3 regions of the Shinella sp. S4-D37 genome follow, and region 2 is predicted to be linked to each of the others. Evidence: riboswitches for the same ligand, from Rfam matches in the RefSeq annotation. Region 2 holds a riboswitch; each other region holds the start of a gene.
What was found. A riboswitch is a leader RNA that binds a small molecule or an ion and turns the genes downstream of it on or off. The one in region 2 is predicted to bind cobalamin.

Region 1: linked by a shared signal. The riboswitch ahead of AB3G45_RS04265 (ABC transporter substrate-binding protein) and the one ahead of nrdH (glutaredoxin-like protein NrdH) in region 2 are both predicted to bind cobalamin.
Region 3: linked by a shared signal. The riboswitch ahead of AB3G45_RS26740 (hypothetical protein) and the one ahead of nrdH (glutaredoxin-like protein NrdH) in region 2 are both predicted to bind cobalamin.

The regions. Positions count from the first base shown of each region.
Region 1 covers NZ_JBFNXL010000003.1:44,564-54,545, forward strand. Annotated here, with positions in the region: gene phnK (phosphonate C-P lyase system protein PhnK) at 1-508, opposite strand, end outside; gene AB3G45_RS04225 (alpha-D-ribose 1-methylphosphonate 5-phosphate C-P-lyase PhnJ) at 505-1,389, opposite strand; gene AB3G45_RS04230 (carbon-phosphorus lyase complex subunit PhnI) at 1,386-2,486, opposite strand; gene phnH (phosphonate C-P lyase system protein PhnH) at 2,491-3,099, opposite strand; gene phnG (phosphonate C-P lyase system protein PhnG) at 3,099-3,569, opposite strand; gene phnF (phosphonate metabolism transcriptional regulator PhnF) at 3,677-4,432, shown strand; gene AB3G45_RS04250 (class I SAM-dependent methyltransferase) at 4,410-5,186, opposite strand; gene AB3G45_RS04255 (ABC transporter ATP-binding protein) at 5,186-5,992, opposite strand; gene AB3G45_RS04260 (FecCD family ABC transporter permease) at 5,989-7,017, opposite strand; gene AB3G45_RS04265 (ABC transporter substrate-binding protein) at 7,014-8,054, opposite strand; cobalamin riboswitch at 8,211-8,444, opposite strand; gene AB3G45_RS04270 (hypothetical protein) at 8,499-8,864, opposite strand; partial or broken gene AB3G45_RS04275 (NAD(P)-dependent oxidoreductase) at 8,934-9,982, opposite strand, start outside.
Region 2 covers NZ_JBFNXL010000001.1:306,025-316,006, forward strand. Annotated here, with positions in the region: gene AB3G45_RS01425 (2Fe-2S iron-sulfur cluster-binding protein) at 1-546, opposite strand, end outside; gene AB3G45_RS01430 (aromatic ring-hydroxylating dioxygenase subunit alpha) at 548-1,789, opposite strand; cobalamin riboswitch at 1,880-2,082, opposite strand; cobalamin riboswitch at 2,220-2,438, shown strand; gene nrdH (glutaredoxin-like protein NrdH) at 2,680-2,901, shown strand; gene nrdI (class Ib ribonucleoside-diphosphate reductase assembly flavoprotein NrdI) at 2,911-3,309, shown strand; gene nrdE (class 1b ribonucleoside-diphosphate reductase subunit alpha) at 3,306-5,453, shown strand; gene nrdF (class 1b ribonucleoside-diphosphate reductase subunit beta) at 5,469-6,458, shown strand; gene AB3G45_RS01455 (methyl-accepting chemotaxis protein) at 6,618-8,450, opposite strand; gene AB3G45_RS01460 (GntR family transcriptional regulator) at 8,937-9,620, opposite strand; gene dctP (TRAP transporter substrate-binding protein DctP) at 9,780-9,982, shown strand, end outside.
Region 3 covers NZ_JBFNXL010000005.1:3,931,920-3,941,901, reverse strand. Annotated here, with positions in the region: gene metH (methionine synthase) at 1-2,804, opposite strand, end outside; gene AB3G45_RS26740 (hypothetical protein) at 2,888-3,103, opposite strand; cobalamin riboswitch at 3,202-3,421, opposite strand; gene AB3G45_RS26735 (hypothetical protein) at 3,658-3,864, opposite strand; gene AB3G45_RS26730 (glucoamylase family protein) at 3,863-9,982, shown strand, end outside.

The DNA.
Region 1 (9,982 bases), on a different contig from region 2:
GCGATGTGACGAGGTTGCGGGCGATCTGCAGGCGCTGGCGCATGCCGCCGGAAAAGGCGCGCGGCTGGTCGTCGATGCGGTCGGTGCTGATCTCGACGCGGCCGAGCCAGTTGCCGGCGGTCGCGCGGATATTGCCGTAGTGGCGCTCGCCGACGGCCATCAGCCGCTCGCCGACATTGGCGCCGGCCGACACGGCCATGCGCAGGCCGTCCGCCGGGTTCTGGTGCACGAAGCCCCAGTCCGTGCGCATCAGGAAGCGGCGCTCCGCCTCGCTCATGCGCGAGAGATCGCGCATCCCGCCGTCTCGCATGCGGTATTCGACCGAGCCCGAGGAGGGCATCAGGCGGGTGGCGAGGCAATTGAGCAGCGTCGTCTTGCCGGAGCCGGATTCGCCGACGATTGCCAGGACTTCACCTGGCCAGAGATCGAAGGAAACGTTCTTGCAGCCGATGCGCGCACCGTAGAATTTCGAGATGTCGCGGACCTTGAGAAGCGAGGTGTCGGTCATCGTGCGGCCTCCTTGTCATAGGCGAGAGAGCCGCGATGGCCGTTCGCGCAGCGTTCCTCGCAATGGTCGGTGTCCGAGCAGACGAACATCCGCCCGCCCTTGTCGTCGAGCACCACCTCGTCGAGATAGACATTCTCCGCGCCGCACAGCGCGCAGGGCTTGTCGAAGGTCTGGATCTCGAAAGGATGGTCCTCGAAATCGAGGCTGACGACCTCGGTATAGGGCGGCACGGCGTAGATGCGCTTTTCGCGGCCCGCGCCGAAAAGCTGGAGCGCTTCGGACATGTGCATCTTCGGATTGTCGAATTTCGGCGTCGGCGACGGGTCCATCACATAGCGGCCCTCCACCTTCACCGGATAGGCGTAGGTCGTGGCGATATGGCCGTTGCGGGCGATGTCCTCATAGAGCTTGACATGCATCAGGCCGTATTCTTCCAGCGCATGCATCTTGCGCGTCTCGGTCTCGCGCGGTTCGAGGAAGCGGAGCGGTTCGGGGATCGGCACCTGGTAGACGAGCGTCTGGCCGGCCGTCAGCCTCTCCTCGGGAATGCGGTGGCGCGTCTGGATGATCGTCGCCTCCCGCGTCTTCGTCGTCACAGCCACATTGGCGACCTTCTGGAAGAAGGCGCGGATGGAGACGGCGTTGGTGGTGTCGTCCGCCCCCTGGTCGATGACCTTGAGGACGTCGTCGGGGCCGAGGATCGCCGCCGTCACCTGCACGCCGCCGGTGCCCCAACCGTAGGGCATCGGCATTTCGCGCGAGGCGAAGGGCACCTGGTAGCCGGGGATGGCGATCGCCTTCAGGATCGCCCGGCGGATCATGCGCTTGGTCTGTTCGTCGAGATAGGCGAAATTGTAGGTCGCCAGTTGTGCCGTGCTCATTCTGCGGCCTCCGGAAGATCGGTGTTCTGCGCGGCCTCGTATTCCCGCCGCATGCGGCGCACGAGATCGAGTTCGGCCTGGAAATCCACGTAGTGCGGGAGTTTCAGGTGCTCGACGAAGCCGGTCGCCTGCACGTTGTCGGAATGGGAGATGACGAATTCCTCGTCCTGCGCCGGGGCGACGATGTCCTCGCCGAATTCCTCCGCGCGCAGCGCCCGGTCGACCAGCGACATGGCCATGGCCTTGCGCTCGCTCTGACCGAAGACGAGGCCATAGCCGCGGGTGAACTGGGGCGGGTTCTTCGCCGATCCCTTGAACTGGGCGATCATCTGGCACTCCGTCACCTGGATGCGGCCGAGCGAGACGGAAAAGCCGAGTTCCGGCATGTCCAGCTCCACCTCGACCTCGCCGATGCGCACCTCGCCGACGAAGGGATGGGTGCGGGCATAGCCGCGCTGCGTGGAATAGCCGAGCGCCAGCAGAAAGCCCTCGTCGCCGCGGGCGAGCGCCTGCAGGCGCAGGTCCCGCGCCATCGGGAATTCCAGCGGCTCGCGCGTGAGGTCGCCGGCGACATGGCCGTCCGGCAGGCTGCCGTCCTCCTCGACGAGGCCCTCACCCGCGAGGATGTCGGAGACCCGCATGACCGGCTCGCCGGCCTCCTCGCGTTCCAGCGGCGCATCGACCGCTTCGTCGGTGAGCAGCGACGGATCGAGCAGGCGGTGGGTATAGTCGAAGGTCGGGCCGAGAAGCTGGCCGCCCGGCAGGTCCTTGTAGGTCGCCGAGACACGGCGCTCGACAAGCATGTCGCCCGTCTCGACCGGCCTGGAATAACCGAAACGCGGCAGCGTCGTGCGATAGGCGCGCAGGATGAAGATCGCTTCGATCATGTCGCCGCGGGCCTGGCGCACGGCGAGCGCGGCGAGCGAGCGGTCGTAGAGCGAGGCTTCGGCCATCACGCGGTCGACGGCAAGGCCGAGTTGCGCGACGATCTGCTCGATGCCGATGGCCGGCAGCGAACGGTCGCCGCGGCGGCGGTCGGCGAGAAGGCGGTGGGCGTTGGAGATGGCGGCTTCGCCACCCTTGACGGCAACATACATGGGTCTACGCCTCCTTCACGCTGATGAGTGTGGTGCGCGGCAGGCAGAGGATGCTTTTGCCCGCAACGAGGATCACGTCGACGCCGCGCGGAAATCCCTGCCGGTTCTCCGACCAGAAATGCGCGAACATGTCCGGCAGGCCGACGGGCGCGATCTCCGCCTCGCTGCGGATGCCAGGCCCCCGCAGCACGAGCGGCCGGCCGCCCTCGAAGGCGTCGATCTCGACGACCAGCGTCGTCGAGCGATCCGGATATTCCTGCGTGCCCTGCGCGAAGAGGCAGAGGTTCGGCAGCATCGCGCCCTCCTCGACGAAGGCGAAGCGGGCATCCTGCCGCGCGTCGGTGACGGTCGCGCCGGCATTGAAGGCGAGCCAGGCCGGCAGCGCCGAAGCCGCAAGCGCAGGGGTCAGCCAGACGGCGGTGTCGTGGTCGCAAAGCGTCAGCGCGAGCGCGCCGGCCGCAGCATTCAGCGGCGCGGGCGGCGCGACCGTCGCGTCCACCGTGCCGATCGTGCCCGGGCGGGCCATGCAGTCCATCAGCGTGCGAAAGACGGCCTGGGCCTCGAACACCGGTTCCTTGAAACCGCCGGCAAAGGCGAGCGTATCCAATGTCATCAGTCCTCTCCGCGAACCATGGTGAAGAAATCGACGCGGGTGGCGGCGGTCTGGCGTGCCTTCCCGGCATCCTCGCCGGCGAGGCGCGCGGCGATCCCATCAAGCAGCGTCTCCACCCCGGCCCGGTGGGCCGGCTGCTGGAAGAGGGCGTCGAAGATCGCCGCAAGCCGCGCCTTGGCGCCATCGGTGCCGAGCGCCTGGCCGTGGCCGACCGTGCCGTCGTCGAGACGGATGCTCGCGCGGGTCACCGTCGCCTCGCCGAGATTGAACGGCGCCCCGCCGCCGCCTATGCGCCCGCGCACCATGACGAGGCCCGTCTCCGGGCCGCGCACCGGCCGGGCGTCCGGCTTGTCGGCGAGCGCTTCGAACGCCGCATGAAGTTCGGCCCGGCTCGCCTTCGCAAGCAGGCCCATCGCCCTCTGCCGGGCGCCGGTCGCGGTGGGCTCCGCGGATTTCTGAATGGATGCCATTGCCTCATCTCCAAATGTCTATTAATCTAGACAACCGAACATCTTGAGTTTCGTCTTAATCGGGCGGAATGACAAGGGTGTGACAATGCAGTTCGGCGGGGGCGGAAATGGTGGAACGGCAATCGGGCGTGGCGCTCTGGCGGCAGATCGCGGACCGCATGCGCCTTGCGATCAACAACGGCGATTTCGACGAAACCGGCATGATGCCGCCGGAGACGGTGCTGGCCGGCCGCTTCGGCGTGAACCGGCACACGGTGCGCAGCGCCATGGCGGCGCTTTCGGAGGAAGGCATCGTCAGGCCGATCCAGGGCATCGGCACGCGCATCGAGCGGCGCGACCGCCTGCGCTTTCCCATCTCCCGCCGCACGCGCTTTTCACAAGGGCTCGGCGACCAGACGCGCGATCTGGAAGGGCGGTTGCTGGCGGCCGCGACGGAGGCGGCGCCCGCCGCGATCGCCGCGGCGCTCGGCCTTGCGCCCGGCACGCCCTGCCTCCGTCTCGAAACCGTCAACAGCGCCGACAGACGCCCGGTTTCCTGCGGCACGCATTATTTCCCGGCCGACCGGTTCAGCGGGATCGACACGGCTTATGAGAGGACGCGCTCGATCACGGCGTCGTTTCGCGAACTCGGCGTGTCCGACTATGTGCGCCGATCGACGGAAATCTCCGCCATCCATGCCGAGGGCGACGATATCCGCCACCTCAAGCTCTCGCCGGGGGCCATCATCCTCGTGGCGACGGCCGTCAATACCGATCTCGACGGCGTTCCGATCCAGTTCTCCCGCACGCGCTTTGCCGCCGACCGGGTCAAACTGACGGTGGAGCCGGAGCTGGACGGGGCTACTTCCGGCAGCAGAGGATGAAGCGGCGGTAAAGCAGGGTGCGCAGCCTGTTGCGCAGGTCCGCCGTGCGACGCTGGGCCTTGGCGATCGGCGCATGCGAGCGAACCGTCATATCGCGAAAACCCGCCGCCGCCAGCAGCGGCAGCACGCGCTCGACGGTGAGCCCGTCGCCGAAGGGCAGACGCTGCATGATGCCGGCGTGCCGGTCGCTCATCGCGCCGTCATAGTGCGGATCGGAGCCGATCACCTTGTCGATGAGGGCGATGGCCCGGCTCGCCAGCCGCCCAAGGCGGGTCGGCGCGGACCAGTCGCCGTCGAAGAACAGCAGGATGCCGCCGGGCTTCAGCATGCGGTGCCATTCGGCGAAGGCCGCATCCGGCGTCGTCAGCGTCCAGACGAGATGGCGGCAGACGATCGCGTCATAACTCTCGTCCGGCTCCATCGGGTTTTCCGCATCGGCGAGCAGGAAGCGAAGGCCTTTCGCGCCGGCATGCTTCTTCCGCGCCACCGCCAGCATCGCCTCGGAGAAATCGAGCGCCGTCACTTCGTGGCCGAGCGAGAGGAGAAGGCGCGTCACCTCGCCCGTGCCGCAGGCAAGCTCCAGCACCCGGCGCGGCGCGGGGCCGAGGTTCTCCCGGATCGCCGCCGCCCAGGCGTCGAATTCGGGGCCTTCGGGAATACGGTGGCCGAAGGCGAGATCGAAGGTTTCCGAGCGGCGCGACCAGTAATCGCGAATGTCTTCCTTCAGGTGGTCGTTGAGGCGCGGGCCGTGCATCATGTCCCCTCGCCCGCAACCAGCTTCAGACGCGGCGGCCGCGGCTCCGGCCGGCGATAGCGGATGAAGCAATTACCGGCGCCGTCGCGCTCGACATCGACGGTGACGCCGAAGACGTCGTTGAGGCGCTGCGGCTCCAGGACCTTGCCGGGCGTGCCGAGCGCGACGATGCGGCCGCCCTGCATCACGGCGATGCGGTCGCAGAACATGGCGGCATGGTTGAGATCGTGCAGCGCGGCGACGACGGTCAGCTCCTGCTCGCGCACGAGCTGGAGCAGGCTGATCTGGTGGCCGATATCGAGATGGTTGGTCGGCTCGTCGAGGAGCAGGATCGGCGCCTGCTGGGCGAGCGCGCGGGCGATGTGCAGCCGCTGGCGCTCGCCGCCGGACAGCGTGTGCCACAGCCGGCCGGAAAAATGCGCCATGTCGACCTCCTCCAGCGCCCGGTCGACGATGGCGTCGTCGGCGCGCGACCAGGGCGTCAGGGCGCCGAGATGCGGCGTGCGGCCGAGTTCGACCGCCTGGCGCGCGGTGATGCGCTCGGTCGTCTCGGCCTGCTGCTCGACGAAGGCGATGCGCCGGGCGATCGCCTGCCGGCCGTGGTCCGCGAGCGGCTTTCCGTCGAGCGTCACCGCGCCGGCCTGCGGCGTGCGGATGCCGGCGATCAGCGACATCAGGCTGGTCTTGCCGGAGCCGTTGGGGCCGATGATGCCGAGGAATTCGCCGGAGCGCACGTCGAGCGAGACGTCCGACAGGATGCTCGCGCCGCCGACCGACCAAGAAAGGTTTTGTGCCGAAAGGGTCACGGGGTCGACCTCCTCTGGCTGAGGATGAACGCGAAGGCCGGCGCGCCGAACAGCGCGGTGATGACGCCGATGGGCAGCACCTGGCCGGGGATGATGACGCGCGACAGCACGTCCGCCGCGATCATGAAGATCGCGCCGATCAGCGCCGAGGCCGGCAGCAGCAACCCATGCCGCACGCCGACCACCATGCGCGCGGCATGGGGAATGACGAGGCCGACGAAACCGATCGATCCCACGATGGAGACCATGACCGCCGTCATCAGCGCCGAGACGGCGATCAGCACGACATAGACCCGGCGCACCGGAATGCCGAGCGAGGCGGCCGATTCCGTGCCGAAGGTGAAGGCGTCGAGCGCGCGGGCATGCCAGAGGCACACGAGAAGGCCGAGCACCGCCACCGGCAGCGCCAGCCAGACATCCGGCCAGCGCACGCCGGAAAGATTGCCGAGCAGCCAGAACATGATGCCGCGCGCCTGTTCCGCACTCGCCGCCTTGGTGACGATGAAGGAGGTGAGCGCGTTGAAGAGTTGCGAGCCGGCAATGCCCGCAAGGATGATCGCCCCCGTGCCGCGGCCCGCCCGCACGGCAAGCGCGCTGACGAGGCCGAAGGCGACGAGCGCGCCCAGGAAGGCACCGGCAGGCAGGGTCAGCGCGCCGGCGCCGATGCCGAGGATCGCGACGGAGACGGCGCCGGTCGAGGCTCCGGCGGAAATGCCGAGGATATAGGGATCGGCAAGCGCATTGCGCAGCAACGACTGCAGGATGACACCGCACAGCGCAAGGGCCGAACCGCAGCAGGCCGCCACCATCGCCCGGCTCAGCCGGTAGTTCCAGATGATGCCTTCGTCGATGGGTTCCAGCGGATAGCCGGCATTCCAGAGGCGATTGGCCGCCGTCTTCGCCACGACGTCGAGCGGAATGGCGGTCTCGCCGACGGCGGCCCCGACGCCGAGGGCGAAAAGCAGGAGAACGAGCGCCGCGACAGCGGCGCCCGTCCGAAGCAGGATAGGATGATCCGCCGTCACTTCGCCAGACCAGCCTTTTCGATGGCGTCGGCGAGCAGTTCGATGCCCTCGATGGTACGGATCGTCGGGTTCATCGCCTGCGCGTCCATGTCGAAGACATAGTTGTTCTTGACCGCCGGCATCAGGCTAGCGACAGGATCCGTCTTCAGGAAGTCCAGCTTGGCTTCGAGGCTGTCGAGCGGATAGCGGCGGCGCTCCATGGAGCCGGCTACGATCATCGTCGGCGCGGCCTTCGCGATGGTCTCCCAGCCCACGGTCGGCCATTCATCGTCGGTCTTGATGATGTTCTCGATGCCGAGCGCCGACATGATATAGCCCGGCGCGCCGTTCTTTCCGGCGACATAGGGGTCGGCATCGGCGGCGCTGGAGAACCAGAAGACGGCCGAGAGCTTGCCTTCGGCGGCGGCGACCTTGGCGCGGGCCGCCGCCTCGCGGGCCTTCAGCGCCGCGACGACCTCCTCGCCCTTGTCCTGAATGTCGTAGATCTGCGCCATTTCGCGGATTTCCCGGTAGACGAGCTCCATGGTGAAGACCTGGTGGCGCACGCCGTCGCTCGCCGCGCTGTTGTCCTTGCCGACACAATCGGAAGGCGACGTATAGACGGGAATGCCGAGTTCCTCGAATTGCTCGGGCTTGGCGACCACGCCTTCCGGACCCACCTGCCACTGGAACTGGACGGTGACGATATCCGGCTTCTTGCCGAGCACGCTCTCGAAGCTCGGGTCATTGTCGGCGAGGCGGTCGATCTTGGCGTTGACCTCCTCGTAGCCCTTCAGGACCGGACCGACCCACAGCGCGGTGCCCACCACCTTGTCGGCAAGGCCGAGCATGTAGAGGATCTCGGTCGAGCTCTGGCCGATCGACACGGTCTGCGTCGGCGCCTTCTCGAAGGTAACGGGACGGCCGCAATTTTCCAGCGTCAGCGGATACTGCGTCGCGGCCGCCCGGGCGGCACCCGACGAGAGGACGAACACGGCCGCGCCGGCCAGCGCGGAAAGGAGGGATGCGGCGCGCGCGGCCGCAGGCAGAATGATCATGGATTTCTCCCGGATGAGTGAAAGCGTGCGGGCTCAGCCGGTGCGCCGAGAGTGGCGAGCCGATTGCGGTCGGGAGAAAACGAGTGAAGCTCTGCCGTTGCGGGCAGCCAGGGTCGTCATGGGGTCTCCTGTTCCGGGCATCCCCGCCCGTGACTTGGAAAGTGGTTCGACGACGGCAGGTCTCCTGGCTCACGGATATCTGCTGCCTGTCTGCCTTCCCGCGGGAGAACCGCAGTGGCATGACGCAAAACGCGTCCAAGGACAGGCGGCAATCCGCCTACAGTTGCGGGGGCAGCCACGGAATGGGCCCCTGTTGGGGTCGTCCGCACCGTGTTCCCTATTAATCCCCTGGGAGTCATCCCTCGGGGAACCGTCTCGACATCCTTAATCCGCCGCGCGCGGCGGCGTCAAGGCGCTGAAGGTCTCCAAATGGATCGGTTGCGGTCAGTTGCCCGTGCCGTCCGGCGTCACGCGCTGGCTTTCCCCGCCGGTGCCGGAATCCGCATTGGGATCGCGGTCCGTCGGAACGGTCTCGCCCCCGCCCGGAACCGTGTCGTCGATCGTGCCCTCAGCCGGCGTGCCGCCGGAGGTGGAGGACGACTGGTCCGTGTCGACGGTCGGATCGGTGCTTTCGCCCCAGATCTCCACGGCGCCCCAGACGAGGAAGGCAAGCGCCAGGCTGATGCCGAGCACTTTCAGCACCGGCCGCCCCAGGCCGCCCTGGCGGGTTTCCCGCGCGGCATAGTCCTTGCGGGCGGGCTCGTGCGTGCGGGTCAGCGGATCGCCGCGTTCGTCTTGCTGATGGGTCATGGCGGTCACTCCCTGAAAAATGTGTCGGGGAGGGAACTTATGGTGACGGGGAAAGTTCCCGGAGCCGCCTCAGGCCTCGGCGGGACCGTCCAGCCCGAGCGCTTCGAGAAGCCGCTGCTGGCTTAGGAGAAGCTGGGTGAGCGCGGTCACGTCGCCGGCCGCCGGCTGGTGCGTCATGCCCTCGTCCACCGCCTCGACGATCGCCTCCAGCGTATCGAAGATTTCGCGCGCGATGCCGTGCAGTTCGGAGAACCGCGGGTCGGCGACGGCGGCGGCGAGCGTGGCGGCCGTCACGCGGCCGATGCCGTGCGGCACCTTGGCCCCGCCATCGACATAGCCCTCCGGCAGGTCGCCCTTGAGATTGCGGACACGGCGGTGGCGGATGACGTCGATGATCTGGTCGACGGCCTGGCAGGCGCCGGCGACGCGCGAGGGATGGTCGGTATCGGCCGCCGCATGCGGCAGGAGTTCGAGCTTGCCGGGATGGCGGGCGGCGAGCGTCAGATAGGGCAGCATGGGCCCGCTGAGCGCGCCGCTCGCCGCGTCCTTGAAGAGATCGGCGTCGATGGCGGCGTGGCGCACCTGGCCGGAGGCGAGCGCCCGGTCGAGCGCGCCGGCATCCACCACCTCGCCGCGGTCGTAGTTGACGACGACGGCGCCGCGGTTCATCGCCGCGAGCACGCCGTCGCCGACGATGCCGGCATTGGCGTAGGCGCGCGTCACCGGATCGAGCCGGCCGAGGCCGACATGCACGCTGAGCGCATCGGCGCCCGCCGCCGCCTCCACCGGAGAGGCGGCATAGTCGAACCCTTCCGCCTCGATCCACCGGCGATGCTTTGCGCGCGCGTGGATCGCCACGCGCATGCCGAAGGCGCGGGCGAGCTTCGCCACCTCGCGGCCGATATTGCCGTAGCCGACGACCGCCATGCGGCGCCCCTCCAGCTTGGCCGTCGGATAGGACTTGAGGTCGCGGCCGGTGTCGAAATCGCCGCTCGCGACGCGCTCGTGCAGATGATCGACCGGCAGGTCCGGCGTCACCTTCAAAAGCGCCTTCATGACCATCTGGGCCGTGGCGCGGCTGTTGATGCCGGGCGTGTTCATCAGGGGCGCGATGCCGC
Region 2 (9,982 bases):
CATCTGGGCGGCAAGGCATTCGAGTTCCGGCTTGAACAGGAGGTCCTCCGGCTTGCGGGCGCAGGTGACGAAGGCGACATGCGATTGCGGCGCGCAGTCCGCCATCCAGCGTGTCATCGACATCATCGGCGTGACGCCGGACCCTGCCGAGACGAACAGGTATTTTTCCGCCGGATAGCGCACTAAGGAGAAGTCGCCGAGCGGGCCGAAGGCCTTCAGCTTCATGCCGGGGCGCAGGTTGTCGAACATCCAGCGGGTGCCGATCGAATTCCTCTGCGCTTTCACCGTCACGGCCACGGAGAACGGCCGCGACGGCGTCGAGGACAGCGTGTAGGTGCGCATGACCGGTTCCTCTTCCGAGACCAGCAGTTCCAGCGTGACGAACTGGCCCGGCAAATAGCGGAACCAGTTCTTGTGGTCGGAACTGAAGGTGAAGGTCATCACGTCGGCCGTTTCCACGGTGGCGGCGATGCATTCGAGTAGGTTATGGCGGTCATGCCACGGATGAAGCTCATCGAAGTGACGGAACGGGGCAATTGTCGTCATATCACGCCACTCGGGACATCGGTTTCTTGTTGCCCAGGCGATCGATCATGAAGTTCGAATACCATTCGACAAACTGCATGACGCCGCCTTCGTCCTCCGGTGAATAGGGGCCGGGCCGGTAGGCCGGTGAGCGGATGCCGAAGGCGTTTTCCTCGACGATCCGGCGGTCTTGATCGTTGGTCTCGGTCCAGACATGGGTGAGTTCGTCGAGACGGTAGTCGATGCCCTCGACGGCATCCTTGTTGACCAGCCATTTCGTCGTGACCTGCGTCAATTCGGGGCCGAGCGGCAGCACGCGGAAGGTGATGGCGTGGTCGGCCAGCACATGGTTCCACGTCGTCGGATAGTGGAAGAGCAGCAGCGTGCCGATATGGTTTTCCAGGACGTCGTTGGAGAGCGGACGTGCGACGGCGCGGGCACCCGACATGGTGTAGCTCTCGGCCTCCTGGATGAGCGGCATGCGCGCGGCGCGAAACTGCCCGGTCGGCGACATGCGGAACTCGCTCGGCAGGCCGGATGCCTCGCACTTCGCCCAGTGCTCGGCGATGACCGGATCGTCCTTGGCCCCCTGCACGCCCGTGGCGCTCGGCGCTTCCGGATAGGTGCGGCAGAGTTCGGGATGGTTGGCGGCGCAGTGATAGCACTCGCGGTTGTTTTCCCAGACGAGCTTCCAGTTGCCCTTCTCGACGATCGTGCTTTCGAAGGCGACCTTGGTCTCGCCGAGGCGGTGGCGGGCGAGATAGGGCTCGACCATGCCACGGAAGGCGGAGAAATCCGGGGCCTCGTCGGCAAGGCAGATGAAGATGTACCCGCCGACGGTCTCGCAGTGGATTTGCTTCAGGCTGTGCTGCGTCCTGTCGAAATCCTCGGCCATGTGGCGGGCGAAGAGCAGCGAGCCGTCGAGTTCGTAGGTCCACTGGTGGTAGGGACAGACAAGCTTGGCCGACGAGCCCTTGTGCTGCGTGCAGACGCGCGAGCCGCGGTGGCGGCAGGAATTATGCAGCGCCCGGACCGTACCGGAGCGGTCGCGGGTGACGACCACGGGATAATCGCCGATCTGCACGGTGAAATAGTTGCCCGCCCTCGGGATCTCGCAGTCATGGCCGATGAACAGCCAGTCACGATACCAGATCGTCTCGAGGTCGAGCCTGTAGTGGTCGGGGTCGATGTAGAAGGCCTGTTCGAGGCTGTGGCCTTCACGCCGGTTCCTGAGTTTGTGGAGAACGTCGCTGCGAATGTCCATTGTCCTGATCCCAAAGGGACTGTTGGATGGAATCGCGCTCCGGCATGCCCGTATCGGGCATGCCGTCGCCCGATCGCCCACCGCAATCAGTCGTTTCATGTCATCTCGGGCTGGTTTCCGGACTTCAGAGCCGTCCCTTAGGACCATCGACGCCTTCCCAGGTGGACAAACCCAGTGGCATTCGTCGACGTTGCGCTCTGCTACCGTTGCGGGGGCAGCGCCGGACTTTCACCGGCTTCCCAATTATCCGCATTGCGACCGAGCAATGCGGCACCCAAGACAAGGAGAACATACTTCACTCTCGAAGGATTTTGGCGATCCCTAACGACATTCGCCGCGTCGCATTTCGAACAGTGCGCCTCATTTCCCCTGGCTGTGGGGAAGCCGTTGATAATCGATCATAGCCATTGACGCATTTCTTGGCTCGTCTACTATATCTTGTGTTCGAGGTTCCTTCGATTCGAAAATGTCGAAGGCTAAGACGGGAATCCGGGGCGACCATGATGGTCGTGAATATCCGGAGCTGCCCCCGCAACTGTAAGCGGCGAGCATTCGTTCGACAGAGCCACTGGGGCGCAAATGCCTTGGGAAGGCGGACGGATGCCGCGACCCGCAAGCCAGGAGACCTGCCTCGCACATGAACGTCCACGGGCGGGGTGTCCGGCAGGCGAGCGTTGGGTTGCGGAATGATGCCGCCCCGCCGTCTCCCTTGATGCCCCGCGAAAATGTCTCGGGGTGAAGTCATGTCGATCCTGTTTCCAGTTCCTGCGCGCGAGTAACGGCGCCCGGCCGTCGCCACGGCGGTCGTCCATCTATTTCAGCTCATCGAACGGTTGTCGGCGGATGACCGAGCGATCTCCCATGCCCGATTGCCCGATCACGAGGAAGCCATGTCCATCACCGTCTATTCCAAGCCCGCCTGCGTCCAGTGCACCGCGACTACCCGCGCACTTGATCGTCAGGGCATCGACTACAGCGTCGTCGACATTTCCGAGGATGCCGATGCGTTCGCGCTCGTCCAAGGCCTCGGCTATCGCCAGGTTCCCGTCGTCATTGCCGGCGAGCAGCATTGGGCGGGCTTCCGTCCGGATATGATCAGTGCGCTCGCCTGAGCCGGCGCAATGGCGGGACTCGTCTACTTTTCCAGCCGGTCGGAAAACACCCACCGCTTCGTGGAGAGGCTCGGCGTCGAGGCCCAGCGCCTGCCCGTCGATGCCACCGAGGAGCCGCCGGAGGTCGAAGAGCCCTTCGTGCTGGTTTCGCCGACCTATGGCGGAGGCGGTGAGAAGGGAGCGGTGCCGAAACCGGTCATCCGCTTCCTCAACAACCCGCGCAACCGAAACCTGATCCGCGGCGTGATCGCGGCGGGCAACACAAATTTCGGCACCGGATATGCCGTCGCGGGCACCATCATCGCCGCGAAATGCGCCGTGCCGTTCCTCTATCGCTTCGAATTGCTCGGGACGGATGAGGATGTCGACAACGTCAGACAGGGACTGGAACGATTTTGGACACGATGACGATCGAGAAGCCGGCCAAGACGCCGGAAATCACGGCGCTGGACTATCATGCGCTGAATGCCATGCTGAACCTCTACGACGAGGATGGAAAAATCCAGCTCGACAAGGACCGGCAGGCGGCCAAGCAATATTTCCTCCAGCACGTCAACCAGAACACCGTGTTCTTCCACAACCTCAGGGAAAAACTCGATTACCTGGTGACGGAGGGCTATTATGAGCAGGACGTGCTCGACCAGTATGCCTTCAATTTCGTGCGCGATCTCTTCGATCACGCCTACGGGAAAAAATTCCGCTTCCCGACCTTCCTCGGCGCCTTCAAATATTACACGTCCTATACGCTGAAGACCTTCGACGGGAAACGCTATCTGGAGCGCTACGAGGACCGCGTCTGCATGGTGGCGCTGACGCTGGCGCGCGGCGACGAGGCGCTTGCCCGCGATCTTGTGGATGAAATCATCTCCGGCCGCTTCCAGCCGGCGACGCCGACCTTCCTCAATGCCGGCAAGAAGCAGCGCGGCGAGCTCGTCTCCTGCTTCCTTCTGCGCGTGGAGGACAACATGGAGAGCATCGGCCGCTCCATCAATTCGGCGCTCCAGCTTTCCAAGCGCGGCGGCGGCGTCGCGCTGTCGCTGACCAATCTTCGCGAGATGGGCGCGCCGATCAAGCAGATCGAGAACCAGTCCTCCGGCGTCATCCCGGTGATGAAGCTCCTGGAAGATTCGTTCTCGTATGCCAACCAGCTCGGCGCGCGGCAGGGGGCCGGCGCGGTCTATCTCCACGCCCACCACCCGGACATCATGCGCTTCCTCGACACCAAGCGCGAGAATGCGGATGAGAAGATCCGCATCAAGACGCTGTCGCTCGGCGTCGTGATCCCGGACATCACCTTCGAGCTCGCCAGGAACAACGAGGACATGTACCTCTTCTCGCCCCACGACGTGGAACGCGTCTACGGCGTGCCCTTCACCGAGATCTCGGTGACGGAGAAGTACCGCGAGATGGTCGAGGACGGCCGCATCCGCAAGAAGAAGATCAAGGCGCGCGACTTCTTCCAGATCATCGCCGAGATCCAGTTCGAGTCGGGCTATCCCTACCTCATGTTCGAGGACACGGTGAATCGGGCGAACCCGATCGCCGGCCGCATCACCATGAGCAATCTGTGCTCGGAAATCCTGCAGGTGAGCGAGGCGAGCGCGTTCAACGACGACCTCTCCTATGCGAAGATGGGCAAGGACATCTCCTGCAATCTCGGCTCGCTCAACATCGCGGCCGCGATGGACTCACCGGATTTCGGCCAGACGATCGAGACCGCGATTCGCGCGCTGACGGCCGTCTCGGAGATGAGCCACATCTCCTCGGTCCCCTCCGTCGAAAAGGGCAACGACGACAGCCACGCCATCGGCCTCGGCCAGATGAACCTGCATGGCTATCTCGCCCGCGAGCGCATCTTCTACGGTTCGGAAGAAGGCATCGACTTCACCAACATCTATTTCTACACGGTGACCTATCACGCGGTCCGCGCCTCGAACCGGCTGGCGGTCGAGAAGGGCGTGAGCTTCAAGGGTTTCGAGAACTCGCAATACGCCTCGGGCGAGTATTTCGACAGATATACGGAAGCCGAATGGCGGCCGGCGACGGAGAAGGTGCGCGGTATCTTCGAAGAGGCCGGCATCCATATCCCGACACAGGAGGACTGGCAGGCGCTGAAGAAAGCCGTCATGGACGGCGGCCTCTACAACCAGAACCTCCAGGCCGTGCCGCCGACCGGGTCGATCTCCTACATCAACCACTCGACCTCCTCGATCCACCCGATCGTCTCGAAGATCGAGATCCGAAAGGAAGGCAAGATCGGCCGCGTCTACTATCCGGCCGCTTATCTGACCAACGACAATCTCGACTATTACCAGGATGCCTACGAGATCGGCCCGGAGAAGATCATCGACACCTACGCGGCGGCGACGCAGCATGTCGACCAGGGCCTGTCGCTGACGCTGTTCTTCCGTGACACGGCGACGACGCGCGACATCAACCGGGCGCAGATCTACGCCTGGAAGAAGGGCATCAAGACTATCTACTACATCCGCCTTCGCCAGATGGCGCTGTCCGGCACGGAAGTGCAGGGCTGTGTCTCCTGCGCCCTCTGATATCCGGTGACCGACATGAACATCCAAGTGAAGACCAAGGCCCCGAAGGCCGCCAGCGCCATCCGCGCCATCAACTGGAACCGCATCGACGACGACAAGGACCTCGAGGTCTGGAACCGCCTGACCGGTAATTTCTGGCTGCCGGAAAAGGTGCCGCTCTCCAACGACATTCCGTCCTGGGCGGCCTTGAAGCCGGAGGAGCAGAAGCTCACCATCCGCGTCTTCACCGGCCTCACCCTGCTCGACACGATCCAGAACGGCGTCGGCGCGGTGACGCTGATGGCCGATTCCGTCACGCCGCACGAGGAGGCGGTGCTGTCCAACATCTCCTTCATGGAGGCGGTGCACGCGCGCTCCTATTCCTCGATCTTCTCGACGCTCTGCCTGACGCCGGATGTGGACGATGCCTATCGCTGGTCGGAGGAGAACGAGTTCCTGCAGAAGAAGTCCGCGCTGATCCTGGAGCAGTATGGGTCCGGCGATCCTTTGAAGAAGAAGGTCGCCTCCGTCTTCCTCGAAAGCTTCCTGTTCTATTCCGGCTTCTATCTGCCGATGTACTGGTCGAGCCGCGCCAGGCTCACCAACACGGCCGACATGATCCGCCTCATCATCCGCGACGAGGCCGTGCACGGCTACTATATCGGCTACAAGTTCCAGCGCGCGCTGGAGCGACTGTCGGAGGAGCGCCGGCAGGAGATCAAGGACTTCGCCTTCGACCTTCTGCTGGAGCTCTACGACAACGAGGCGAAGTATACCGAGGAACTCTACGACGGCGTCGGCCTCACCGAGGACGTGAAGAAATTCCTGCACTACAACGCCAACAAGGCGCTGATGAACCTCGGCTACGAGGCGCTCTTCCCGCCGGAAGCGTGCAAGGTCAATCCTGCGATCCTCTCCGCCCTCTCGCCGAACGCCGACGAGAACCACGACTTCTTCTCCGGCTCCGGCTCGTCCTATGTCATCGGCAAGGCCGTCGCGACCGAGGATGACGACTGGGATTTCTGACGATCCACTCTCGTGCTCCGGATCCTATCCGGCGGCCCTATGGAAGGGGCGGAAGAAAAAGCAGGAAGAAGATATGCGGTTCGATCTCCACCCGGGAGCCCGTGGCCCCGGCGATCGAACCGCGTTGAAGCGAGCGGCACCGAAGGACTGTGACGCGACTTAAAATTCTCTCCATGTCTGGCCGCCGGCGGCCGCCAGCCTTCGGACAGGCGTCCCGGCGGCGATTGCGTCCGGTTGCTTTTGGGCAGCCGACTGAAGAGCGGGCTCTTTCGCCGATTGCGAGAGGGTGAACTGCGAAAGAAGCCTGTTCAGCGCGCCGACCTCGGCTGCCAGCGCGTGGCTCGCGGCGGTCGTCTCCTCGACCATGGCGGCATTCTGCTGGGTGCCCTGATCCATCGTGTTGACCGCCGTGTTGATCTCCTGAAGCCCGGTCGACTGTTCGCGGGCCGCCTCGACAATGGCCGAGACGTTCTGGTTGATCTCCTGCACCTGCTCGACGATCCGTTGCAGCGAGGTCCCGGTCTCTCCGACGAGTTGGGCGCCTGCGCGCACCTGCTCGCCGGAGGCGCTGATCAGCGTCTTGATTTCCTTGGCGGCACCGGCCGAGCGCTGCGCCAGTTCACGCACTTCCTGAGCCACGACGGCAAACCCCTTGCCGGCCTCGCCCGCACGGGCGGCCTCGACGCCGGCGTTAAGGGCGAGCAGATTGGTCTGGAATGCGATCTCGTCGATGACGCCGATGATGTTGCTGATTTCCCCGGAGGACTTCTCGATTGCCTGCATGGCGGAAACCGCACGCTGCATCACTTCGCCGGATTTCTCGGCCTGCACCCTGGTCCGCTCAACCAGCCCGCCGGCTTCCTCGGCGCGGCGCGTGGAATCCTTGACGGTCGTGGTGATCTCCTCGAGAGCGGCGGCCGTCTCTTCCACGGAGGCCGCCTGCTGCTCCGTGCGCCTCGACAGATCGTCGGACGCCGAACGGATTTCCCTGACGCCGGCATCGATGCCGCGGGCATTGTCACCAACGGTCTGAAGGGCTTCCTGGAGCTTGGCGACCGAATTGTTGAAGTTCTCCCTCAGACCGTCCAGATGAACGGCGAACGGCGTCTCGATGCGATAGGTGACGTCGCCCTGCGAGAGCCGTTCAAGGCCCGTCGCAAGACCGTCGACGGCGAACTGCGTGTCGGCCGCGACGCCAGCCTTCTGGGCTTCCTGTTCGATCCGCTCCTGTTCGAAGGAGGTGCGATTGGCCTCTGCCTCGCCTTCGAGGCGCTGCCGCTCGATCGCCGCCTCCTTGAAGACCTCGACGGATTTCGCCATCTCGCCGATCTCGTCCCGGCGCGCGGTGGCCGGCACGTCGACCGAATCGTCACCGGAGGCAAGCCGGCTCATGACGGCGGTGAGCAGGTTCACCGGCTTCACGACGCTGCGCACGACCGCATAGGTCCCGATCAGGGTCGCAAGGAAGGCGAAGGCCAGGAGCCCGCCGAAGAGCATCATGCTGTGCCAGAACATCGCATCGATGTCGTCGGTGTACACGCCGGTGGCGACCGCCCAGCCCCACGGCTCGAAGAGCGCGACATGGGAATATTTCGGATATTGCCCGTCCATTCCGGGGCGAGGGGCATGATAGGCGATGAACCCATCGCCATTCTCGCGCACCATTTTCACGAACTCGCGATACAGCAGCTTGCCTTTGGCATCCTTGTAGTCCGTCATGTCCTGCCCGACCTTGCGGCTCGGATGGAGCACGATGCGATGATCCATGTCGAAGGCGAAGAAATATTCGCTCTTTTGATAGCGCACCGAGCCGACCGCCAGTTTTGCCTGCGCCTGCGCCTCTTCACGGGTCAGCGTGCCGTCCTGCTCCATCTTGTGATAGGCGGCGAACACGCTCAGCGCGCTTTCGGTCATGGCCTGGAGCATTGCCTTGCGTTCGGACATCGTTCGCTCGTGCTGCTGGAACAGGCCGAAGGCGACGGTGCCCGCCATGAGGGCGAGCGTCAGCCCCACCAGCAGGTAGAGCCGGGCGGATATGCCGGACAATCTTGTCCTGGACCGGCCGCGGTCGTGGGCGTTCCTGGAAGCGGGGCTGCGATCGGTCATGCTGATATCCTCCGGCATGGTGATGACGTGATCGAACACGACGGTCTCGACTGCCTGTGGGCTCATCTCCCGGGCCCGCCTCGTGTCGCGGATTTCGTCGCGCGGCCCTCCTTCGAGGGCGGTTGCACGTTTCCTCGTCGGGCGCAGGCCCGCACGAGCACGTATCTCGGGAGTGGAAGCGCTCCATCATGGAGCAGGGGAAGTCGACCTTCGTGCTCTTTCGCGAGAGCAAAAGAACTCAATGGCGCTTGTCGGCTTGCGGCTGAACGCCGTCAGGCGGGACGCTGCCTGGGCATGTTGTCACCGAGCAAATAACAAAAACTTAAACGGCGGCAGTTCGGCACGATTGTTCCGCAAGGGCCGCGGGTCGGCTCACCCCAAGGACATGCTGCGCCGCTGTTCGCGGTCCCGTTCGCCGAGCGTGGCGATGAGGTCGCTGAAGCGATCGCCCTGCACCGCGATATGGCCGCGCAGCAAGGTGCGCGCGGTCTCCGTCTCCCCGGCGAGAATGGCCTGCACGATCTCACAGTGCTCCTTGAACGATACCTTCATGCGGTTGCGCACCCGAAGCTGCAGGCGCCGGTAGGGCTGCAGGCGCCGATGGAGGGCCTGGCACTGCTCTTCAAGGAAGCCGCTGTGGCTCGCGGCATAGATCACATCATGGAACACTTCGTTTTCATAATAGTAGCGGTCGGTATCGTCGCTGTTGGCCGCCGCCTCGCATCTCGCATGCGCGTCGAGCAGGATCCTGCGGTCCTCCTCGGTATGCCGGCGCGCCGCAAGCGCGCCAGCCATGCCCTCCAGCTCGGCCATCACATCGAACATTTCGAGCAGCCGGTTGGGTTCCGGGGCGCTGACGACGGCCCCGCGATGGCGGCGGTGCTCGATCAGGCCGGCGATGGACAATTGCTGCAGGGCTTCGCGGATCGGCGTTCGCGAAACACCGAACCTTTCCGCGAGGGAGACTTCATCCAGTCGTTCGCCGGGGCGGAGGGCTCCGGTGGCGATCTCTTCTTCGATTTGCGCTCTGAGGCGGCTCGATTGGTTCATGCTCATGAACAAATTTTGCGCAGTTTCTCATCCGGGCGCAAGAGGCTCCATGCAGTATCTTTTTTATTGCATGCAATCTGATTGACAATGAATGCATTCCGCTTGTAGCTTTGATACAGACGGGCAATCGTGGAGGAGGCCCGCTACTTCAGGGAGGACTACATGATGCCCCTTACGCGCAGACAGGCCTTGATTGGCGCTCTGGCAATGCCCGCGGTCGTCGGGACACTCGGCAAGGCCCGTGCCGCCACGACGTTGAAGATTTCCCACCAGTTCCCCGGCGGAACGATAGAGCAAGGTGACTTTCGCGACCGGCTGGTCCGGGTCTTCGCCCAGGAAGTGGAGAAGCGCACGAACGGCGAACTGAA
Region 3 (9,982 bases), on a different contig from region 2:
CTGGCGATCGGCAGGCGCTGCTTCTCCGCCTCGTTCCTGGCGTGAGCCTCGGCGACCTTGCGGTATTCCGCCTTCAGCGTCTCGACGTAACCGGGCTTCATCTCCGCCGACAAGAGGCTGCTCACCACGCCGACGGCGCGGCTGGCATCGGTGACGTAGACGGCCTGGCCGCGCTCGTAGCGCGGATGGATCTTGACGGCGGTGTGCACGCGGCTCGTCGTCGCCCCGCCGATGAGGAGGGGAATGTCGAACCCCTCGCGCTCCATCTCTGAGGCGACATGCGCCATCTCGTCGAGCGAGGGCGTGATGAGGCCGGACAGGCCGATGATATCCACCTTCTCGGCCTTGGCCGTCTCGAGGATCTTCGTCGCCGGCACCATGACGCCGAGGTCGACGATCTCGTAATTGTTGCAGGCGAGCACGACGCCAACGATGTTCTTGCCGATATCGTGCACGTCGCCCTTGACGGTCGCCATCAGGATCTTTCCCGCGCTCTGCCGTTCGCCACCGCCGCCATTGGCAAGCTTCTCGGCCTCCATGTAGGGCAGCAGCACGGCGACGGCCTGCTTCATCACGCGGGCGGACTTCACCACCTGCGGCAGGAACATCTTGCCCGCGCCGAACAGGTCGCCGACGACGTTCATGCCGGCCATCAGCGGGCCTTCGATGACATGCAGCGGACGCTCGGCGTTCTGCCTTGCCTCTTCCGTGTCTTCCTCGACGAATTCGGTGATGCCGTTGACCAGCGCATGTTCCAGCCGCTTTTCGACCGGCCATTCCCGCCAGGCGAGGTCGCGCTCCTTGGCCTCCTTGCCACCGGCGCCCTTGAAGCGCTCGGCGATCTCCAGCATGCGCTCCGTCGCCGTGCCGCCGACCGTAGGCACGCGGTTGAGTACCACGTCCTCGCAGGCCTCGCGCAATTCCGGCTCGATCGTGTCGTAGACGGCGAGCTGGCCGGCATTGACGATGCCCATGTCCATGCCCGCCTGGATGGCGTGGTAGAGGAAGACGGCGTGCATCGCCTCGCGCACCGGCTCGTCGCCTCGGAAGGAGAAGGAGAGGTTGGAGACGCCGCCGGAAATATGGACGTGCGGCAGGCGCGCGGTGATCTCGGCCGTCGCCTCGATGAAATCGACGCCGTAATTGTCATGCTCCTCGATGCCGGTGGCGATCGCGAAGATGTTCGGGTCGAAGACGATATCCTCCGGCGCAAGGCCGGCGACCTCGGTGAGCAGCCTGTAGGCGCGGGTGCAGATCTCCACCTTGCGCGCCTTCGTGTCGGCCTGGCCCTTCTCGTCGAAGGCCATGACGACGACGGCGGCGCCATAGGCGCGCACGAGTTTCGCGTGGTGCAGGAAGGCTTCCTCGCCCTCCTTCAGCGAGATGGAATTGACCAGCGGCTTGCCCTGCACGCATTTCAGGCCCGCCTCGATCACCTCCCATTTCGACGAATCGATCATAACGGGGACGCGGGCGATATCCGGCTCGGCGGCGATCAGGTTGAGATATTCCACCATCGCCCTGGTGGAATCGATCAAGCCCTCGTCCATGTTGATGTCGATGATCTGCGCGCCGTTCGCCACCTGGTCGCGGGCGACGTCCAGCGCCGCGGCGTAGTCGCCGGCGGTGATCAGCTTGCGGAATTTGGCCGAGCCGGTGACGTTGGTGCGCTCGCCGACATTCACGAAGGGAATGGCCTCGGTCAGCGTGAAGGGTTCGAGGCCCGAAAGGCGCATGTGGCGCGGGATATCCGGGATCTCGCGCGGCTTGTGGCGCGTGGCGGCCTCGGCGATGGCGCGGATATGGTCCGGCGTCGAGCCGCAGCAGCCGCCGACCACGTTGACGAGCCCGTCGCGCATGAAACCCTCGATCTGGGCGGCCATCTCCTCCGGGGTCTCGTCGTACTGGCCGAAGGCATTGGGCAGGCCGGCATTGGGATAGGCGCAGACGAAGGTCTGGGCGACGGACGAGATTTCCGCGAGATGGGCGCGCATGGCGTTGGCGCCGAGCGCGCAGTTGAGGCCGACGGAGAAGGGGTCGGCATGGCGCACCGAATTCCAGAAGGCCTCCGGCGTCTGGCCGGACAGCGTGCGGCCGGAAAGGTCGGTGATCGTGCCCGAGATCATGACGGGCAGCTCGATGCCCTTTTCCTCGAAGATCGCGCGCGTCGCGAAGATCGCCGCCTTGGCGTTCAGCGTGTCGAAGATCGTCTCGATCAGGATGATGTCGGCGCCGCCGTCGACGAGGCCGCGCACCTGTTCGGCATAGGCGACCCTGAGATCGTCGAAGGTGACGGCGCGGTAGCCGGGATTGTTGACGTCGGGCGAGATCGAGGCGGTGCGGTTGGTCGGCCCGAGCGCGCCGGCGACGAAGCGGCGGCGGCCGTCCTTTTCCTGTGCCCTGAGGCCGGCGCGGCGGGCAAGGCGCGCGCCGTCACGGTTCAGCTCATAGACCATGTCCTCCATGCCATAGTCGGCCTGGGCGATGGTGGTGGAAGAGAAGGTGTTGGTCTCCAGGATGTCGGCGCCCGCCAGCGCGTAGCGGTAGTGGATGTCCTCGATCGCGCCCGGCTGGGTCAGCGTCAGGAGGTCGTTGTTGCCCTGCTGGTGACAGGCGCAATCGCCGAAGCGTGCTCCGCGGAAATCGTCCTCGGCCAGCTTCAGCGTCTGGATTTCCGTGCCCATGGCGCCATCGAGCACCAGGATGCGCTCGCGCGCGGCGGCCTGGAGAGCAGCGCGAATCTCGCCTCCGTCGCGCGGCGGTAGTTCGGGTCCGAACAGGGTCTCCAGGTGCGATTTGGCCATGGCAAAGCCCTCCGGTGCAGCAATCCTGCACCGGAGATCACATAAAGATATCTTTATGTCAATATGTCTTTATGCGTTTCCGATCAGTGCATCGACCGGTCCGAACCCGCCAGCGAGGCGAAAAGCGCCTTCAGCCGGGCAATATCGGGATCGACCTTTTCGTAGCGCGCCAGCTTCTGCACCTCCTTCAGCGCCTCGCTGGCAAGGTCGACGCCGCGCGGCTGCCAGAGCAGCCAGGAGATGAAGATGGATTCCGGCCTTCCAGCGCCGGCAAGATCGTCATTGATGATGGCAAGCATTTCTTCCCCAATCGGAAAATTGGGGGATGACCGGACGCACGCTGCTGGAACGTCGCCGAAAGGCGACAGCAAGCGCACCACTGGGACACCCCGCCCATGGACGTTACGACTGTCAGGGCAGGTCTCCTGGCTTGCGGGTCATCGCGTCTGTCTCGCCTTCCCGGTGAAGATCCACCAGTGGCATGGAGCGACAGCAGCTCGCCGTTCACAGTTGCGGGGGCAGCGCCGGTCTTGGCGCTCCTTTCGGAGCATCGCACCGGCTTCCCTCTTAGCCTCCGAGCCGAATTGACCCGGAAGACCCTGACGGCGCCAGAGTGGCGTGGCGAAGGCGACAAGTCAATGGCGCGAAAGCCTCCTGGGACGGGTTGGACACAAGCTGGAGCGCCCGCAGGACAGGGCCGGGAACTTTTCCCCGCCTCGCCCATTTGGCATTTTCCTGCTTCTTGCGTCCGCTCGCCTCGTGCGAGAGGCGTGCGATTCACCAAAACCGCAGATGAGGGTCGATGCTGCGCCATCCGGTCATGTTGACATGTTGCAAGTCTCTGTCCTTACGGCTAAAAAATGCCGTTTTCATGCACCACGCGGCCAGGATGCCGATCAGCGTGTCGCTTGAGCCATGTCCACCCCGATCGCGCCGTCCTGGCGCTGTTTGGTCGCATGGCTGATCGCGGCACCGAGATGAAGCCTGCCCGCAAAAAACCGTTCGGCGCAATGGCCGTCGCCGGATGGTTCAACATGGCCGGATCCAGAATCAGAAACATGCCCCTTCATAATACGCCGCAAGCCTCCTCGCGCGATGCTGACGCCAAGCAGATCGACTATAACGATTCGATCCGCGCCACCTATCTGACGCTGGAGGAGCTGGCCGATTGCGGCGAGGCGCTGGCGCGCGACAAGCGCGCGCCGCTGCCCGGTTTCCATCCCTTCGAGTTCCGCGCCCGGCACAAGGAGAACGAGAAGGAAATCTTCCGCGTCTACCGCGCGACGGCCAAGGACGTCGAGGCGGGTGCGCAGATCACGCCGGCGGCCGAATGGCTGCTCGACAACTACTATGTCGTCGAGGAGGCGATCCAGGAGGTCCGCCGCGACTTCCCGCGCCGTTTCTATCGCCAGCTTCCGACCATCGAGGTCGAGGGACAGGTGATGCCGCGCACGCTCGCGCTCGCCTGGCTCTATGTCGCCCATACCCACAGCGGCGTCTCGCACGAGGGCCTGACGGCCTTCGTGCAGGGCTTCCAGAAGGTCGACGCGCTGAAGATCGGCGAGCTGTGGGCCCTGCCCTCCTTCATCCGCTTCGTGCTGCTGGAGAACCTGCGCCGCATTTCCAGCCGCGTCGAGCGCTCGCGCAAGATGCGCTTCAAGGCCAACGAGGTAGCCGACGAACTGGTCCGCCTCAACGATCCGGAAAAGTCCATCGCGCATCTCCAGACGCTGGAAAGCTTCATCGCGGACAACACCTTCGTCATCCAGCTGCTCTATCGCCTGCGCGACGGCCTTCAGGCCTCCGGCGCGGTGATCCAGTGGCTGGAGCGCAAGATCGAAAGCCGCGGCAGCGACCTGGAAGAGCTGATCGTGGCGGAGAACAACCGCCTCTCCTCGGGAAACGTCACGATGAGCTCGCTCATCAAGAGCCTGCGCGCGGTCGACGATACCGAATGGCCCGTCTGGTTCGAGAGCGTCAGCCGCCTCGACGAGGCGCTGCGCCAGGGGTCGGACTACAGCGACCTCGACTTCGGTTCGCGCAACAAGTATCGCAACACGATCGAGCGCTTCGCCCGCCGCTCCGGCAAGACCGAGCTGGAAGTGACCGAGACGGCGCTGGCGATGACAGCGGAAGACGCCGCGGCGCATGTCGAGGACCTCGACTACGAGGCCAATGTCGCCGCCTTCCTCGTCGGCAAGAAGCGCAAGCTGCTGGAAAAGCGCATCGGCTACCGCCCGTCGATCGTCCAGCGCGCCGTTCGCTTCGGCCGCAAGCTCGACTGGTTCGCCATCGCCGGGCCGAACATCATCCTGACGCTGCTCGCGATGATCGCGGTCTATTATTTCCTCGACCAGATCGACATTCCCGACGGCGCCTGGCTGATCATGCTGGTGCTCTTCGCGCTGCCGGCCTCCGAGGGTGCGACGGGCCTCTTCAACACGCTCGTCACCTTCTTCGTCACGCCCTCGCGCCTCGTCGGCTACGAGTTCAAGGACGGCATTCCCGAGGATGCCCGCACGCTCGTCGTCGTGCCCTGTCTGATCTCCAAGCGCGACCATGTCGACGAACTCGTGCGCAATCTCGAAGTCCACTACCTCGCCAATCCGCGCGGCGAGATCTATTTCTCGCTGCTCAGCGACTGGGCCGACAGCGAGGCGGAGGAGACCCCCGCCGACCTCGACGTGCTCGACTATGCCAAGCGCGAGATCGCGACGCTTTCGGCGCGCTATGCCTATGACGGCCGCACGCGCTTCTACTTCCTGCACCGCCGCCGCCTCTACAATCCCTCCGAAGGCTGCTGGATGGGCTGGGAGCGCAAGCGCGGCAAGCTGCACGAGCTGAACCTTCTCCTGCGCGGCGACGGCGACACGACTTTCCTGCCGGGCGCCAACATCGTGCCGGCGGACGTGAAATACGTCATGACGCTCGATTCCGACACGCGCCTGATGCGCGATGCGGTGACGAAGCTCGTCGGCAAGCTGCACCACCCGATCAACCGTCCGGTCATCGACGCGGAAAAGGGCGAGGTCACCGCCGGCTACAGTATCCTGCAGCCGCGCGTCACCCCGTCGCTGACGACGGGCAAGGAAGCCTCGACCTTCCAGCGCATCTTCTCCGCCGACCGCGGCATCGATCCCTATGTCTTCACCGTCTCCGACGTCTACCAGGACTTTGCCGGCGAAGGCACCTTCACCGGCAAGGGCCTCTATCACGTCGACGCCTTCGAGGCGGCGGCGAAGGGCCGCATCGAGGAGAACTCCGTCCTCAGCCACGACCTGCTCGAAGGCTCGCTGGCGCATTGCGCGCTGGTGACGGATGTCGAGTTGGTCGAGGACTTCCCGACCCGCTACGGCACCGAAACCTCGCGCCAGCATCGCTGGGCGCGCGGCGACTGGCAGTTGCTGCCCTACATATTCGGCCCGTCGAGCGGTATTTCCATGCTCGGCCGCTGGAAGATGTACGACAACCTGCGCCGCAGCCTCATCCCGATCGGCTGGCTCGTCGCCTCCGTCATGGGCTGGTACTACATGGAGCCGCGTCAGGCGCTGGTCTGGCAGCTCGTGCTGATCTTCCTGCTCTTCGTCGCCCCGACGCTCTCGCTGATCTCCGGCGTCATGCCGCGCCGCAACGACATCGTCGCGCGCGCCCATGTCCATCGCGTGATCTCCGATATCCGCGCGGCGAACGCGCAGGTCGCGCTGCGCATCGTCTTCATCGCCCATTCGGCGGCGCTGATGGCCGATGCCATCGTGCGCTCGCTCTACCGCACCGTCATCAGCCGCAAGCTGATGCTGGAATGGCGCACCGCCGCGCAGGCCGACAGCACCGCGCGCGGCGGCATCGCCGCCCACTACAGGTCGATGTGGCAGGCGCCGGCGCTTGCCGTGCTTTCCGTGGCGCTCGCCATGATCTCGGATACCGGCCTTCCCTATATCGGCATTCCCTTCGCCCTCGTCTGGGCGCTGTCGCCGATGATCGCCTGGTATGTCAGCCGGACCGCCGAGACCGAGGACCAGCTCGTCGTCTCCGACTATGTGGCGAGCGAACTGCGCAAGATCGCGCGGCGCACCTGGCGCTATTTCGAGACCTTCGTCACCGCCGAGCAGCATTTCCTGCCGCCGGACAATTTCCAGGAGACGCCGCAGCCGGTGCTGGCCGAACGCACCTCGCCGACCAATATCGGCGTCTATCTCCTCTCGGTCATCTCGGCCCGCGATTTCGGCTGGATCTCGTTCGAGGAGACGGTACGCCGGCTCGAACAGACGATCGCCACGATCGACGGCATGCCGAAATATCGCGGCCACCTCTACAACTGGTATCGCACCAACACGCTGGAAACGCTGGGTCCGCGCTACGTCTCGGCGGTCGACAGCGGCAACCTGGCCGGCCATCTCATCGCCGTCTCCTCCATGTGCCGCGAATGGGCGGAAGCCCCCTCGGCCCATCTCCAGGGCAGCCTCGACGGCATCGGCGACGTCGCCTCGATCCTGTCGGAGACGCTGAAGGACCTGCCGGACGACCGCAAGACCGTGCGCCCGCTGCGCCGCCTCATCGAGGAGCGCATCACCGGCTTCAAGAATGCGCTGGCCGCCGTCAAGCGCGAGCACGAATTCGCCTCCATCCGCGTCATCAACCTCTCGGTGCTGGCGCGCGACGTCAACAAGCTGATCGTCAACTTCGACCACGAGATCAAGTCGGCCGAGAGCGGCGAGCTTGCCAAATGGGCGGGCGCGCTGGTCGCCACCTGCGAGGCGCATATCGCCGACAGCGTGTTCGACCTCGGCAGCATCGAGGGCCTGCGCGACCGCCTCGTCGTGCTGCGCGACCGCACGCGCGACATCGCCTTCTCGATGGATTTCGGCTTCCTCTTCCGCCCGGAACGCCGCCTCTTGTCGATCGGCTACCGCGTCGAGACGAACGAGTTGGACGAGGCCTGCTACGACCTGCTCGCCTCCGAGGCGCGCCTCACCAGCCTCTTCGCCATCGCCAAGGGCGACCTTCCGACCGAGCACTGGTACAAGCTCGGCCGCCCGGTCGTGCCGGTCGGCTCGCGCGGGGCGCTGGTCTCCTGGTCGGGCTCGATGTTCGAATACCTGATGCCGCCGCTCGTCATGCAGGAGCGCCAGGGCGGCATCCTCAACCAGACGAACAATCTCGTCGTGGTCGAGCAGATGAACCACGGCCGCCGCCTCGGCACGCCCTGGGGCATTTCGGAAGCGGCCTTCAACGCCCGCGACCACGAACTGACCTACCAGTACACCAATTTCGGCGTGCCGACACTCGGCCTGAAACGCGGTCTCGGCCAGAACGCCGTCATCGCACCCTATGCCTCGCTTTTGGCGACGCAATATGCGCCGAAGGCAGCGCTGGAAAACCTAGAACGCCTGCGCAAGCTCGGCGCGCTCGGGGTCTACGGGTTCCACGATGCCGTCGACTTCACGCCGACCCGCGTGCCCGAGGGCAAGACCTGCGCCGTCGTGAAGAACTACATGGCGCACCATCATGGCATGTCGATCGCCGCCGTCGCCAACGTCGTCTTCAACGGCGCGCTGCGCGAGCGCTTCCACGCCGATCCCGTCATCGAGGCGGCCGAACTGCTGTTGCAGGAAAAGGCGCCGCGCGACATTCCGGTCATCAATGCCAAGCGCGAGCCGGAGACCGTCGGCAGCACGCAGGCCGACCTGTTGCGCCCGGAAATCCGCATCATCAAGGAACCCTTCCTGAAGGAACGCGAGACCGTCTTCCTGTCGAACGGCCACTATGCCGTGATGCTGACGGCGACGGGCGCGGGCTATTCGCGCTGGAACGGCCAGTCCGTCACCCGCTGGAAGCCCGATCCGACCGAGGACCGCTGGGGCTCCTTCCTCTTCCTGCGCGACACCGCGACGAACGACTGGTGGTCCGCCACCGCCGAGCCGAGGCGCGCGGAGGGCGAGGTGACGAAGACCCAGTTCGGCGACGACAAGGCCGAGTTCATCAAGACGGTCGGCACGCTGACCAGCGAGGTCGAGTGCATCGTCGCCACCGAGCACGATGCCGAAGGCCGCCGCCTGACGTTGCTCAACACCGGGCCGGAAGACCGCTTCATCGAGGTGACCTCCTACATGGAGCCGGTCATCTCGACCGATGACGCCGACAACGCCCACCCGCTGTTCTCGAAGATGTTCATCAGGACGGAGATCGGCAAGCGCGGCGACGTCATCCGCGCCGAGCGCCAGAAGCGCAATCCGAACGAACCGGACATGGTGATCGCCCACCTCATCGTGGACAATGCCGGTCCCTCGCGCCGCACCGAGATCGAGACCGATCGCCGCCGCTTCATCGGCCGCGGCCGTTCGCTGGCGACCGCCGCCGCCTTCGATCCGGGCGCGCAGCTTTCCGGCACGGACGGCTTCACGCTCGATCCGGTCCTGGCGCTGCGCCGCGTCGTGCGCGTGCCGGCGGGCAAGAAGGTCAAGGTCATCTTCTGGACCATTGCCGCGCCGAGCCGCGCGGAGGTGGACGCCGCCATCGACCGCTACCGCCATCCGGACAGCTTCAACCACGAGATGATCCATGCCTGGACGCGCTCGCAGGTGCATATGCGCCATGTCGGCGTCACCTCGCAGGAGGCGGCGAGCTTCCAGATGCTCGGCCGCTACCTCACCTATCCGGACATGCACCTCAGAGCCGACACCGGCACGATCGAGAACGGCCTTACCGCCCAGTCGGCGCTCTGGCCGCTGGCAATCTCGGGCGATTTCCCGATCTTCGTGCTGCGCATCAACGACGAGATCGACGTGGAAGTCGCCCGCGAGGCGCTGCGCGCGCAGGATTACCTGCGCCATCGCGGCGTCGTCGCCGACCTCGTCATCCTCAACGAACGCGCCGCCTCCTATGCGCAGGACATGCAGCACACGCTCGACCATATGTGCGAGAACCTGCGCATCCGCAGCCAGTCCGACGGTGCGCGCCAGCATGTCTTCACCGTGCGCCGCGACCTGATGGACGTCACCACCTGGCAGGCGCTGCTGGCGACGGCCCGCGCCGTCTTCCATGCCCGCAACGGCACGCTCTCCGACCAGATCGCCCGCACGGTCTCCCTCTTCGCGACACCCCGCGGCGAGGAGGAGACGAAGGCGGAAACGGCACCGGCACTACCCGCGCCGAAGCCGCCGGCTCCCGCAGGCGAGCCG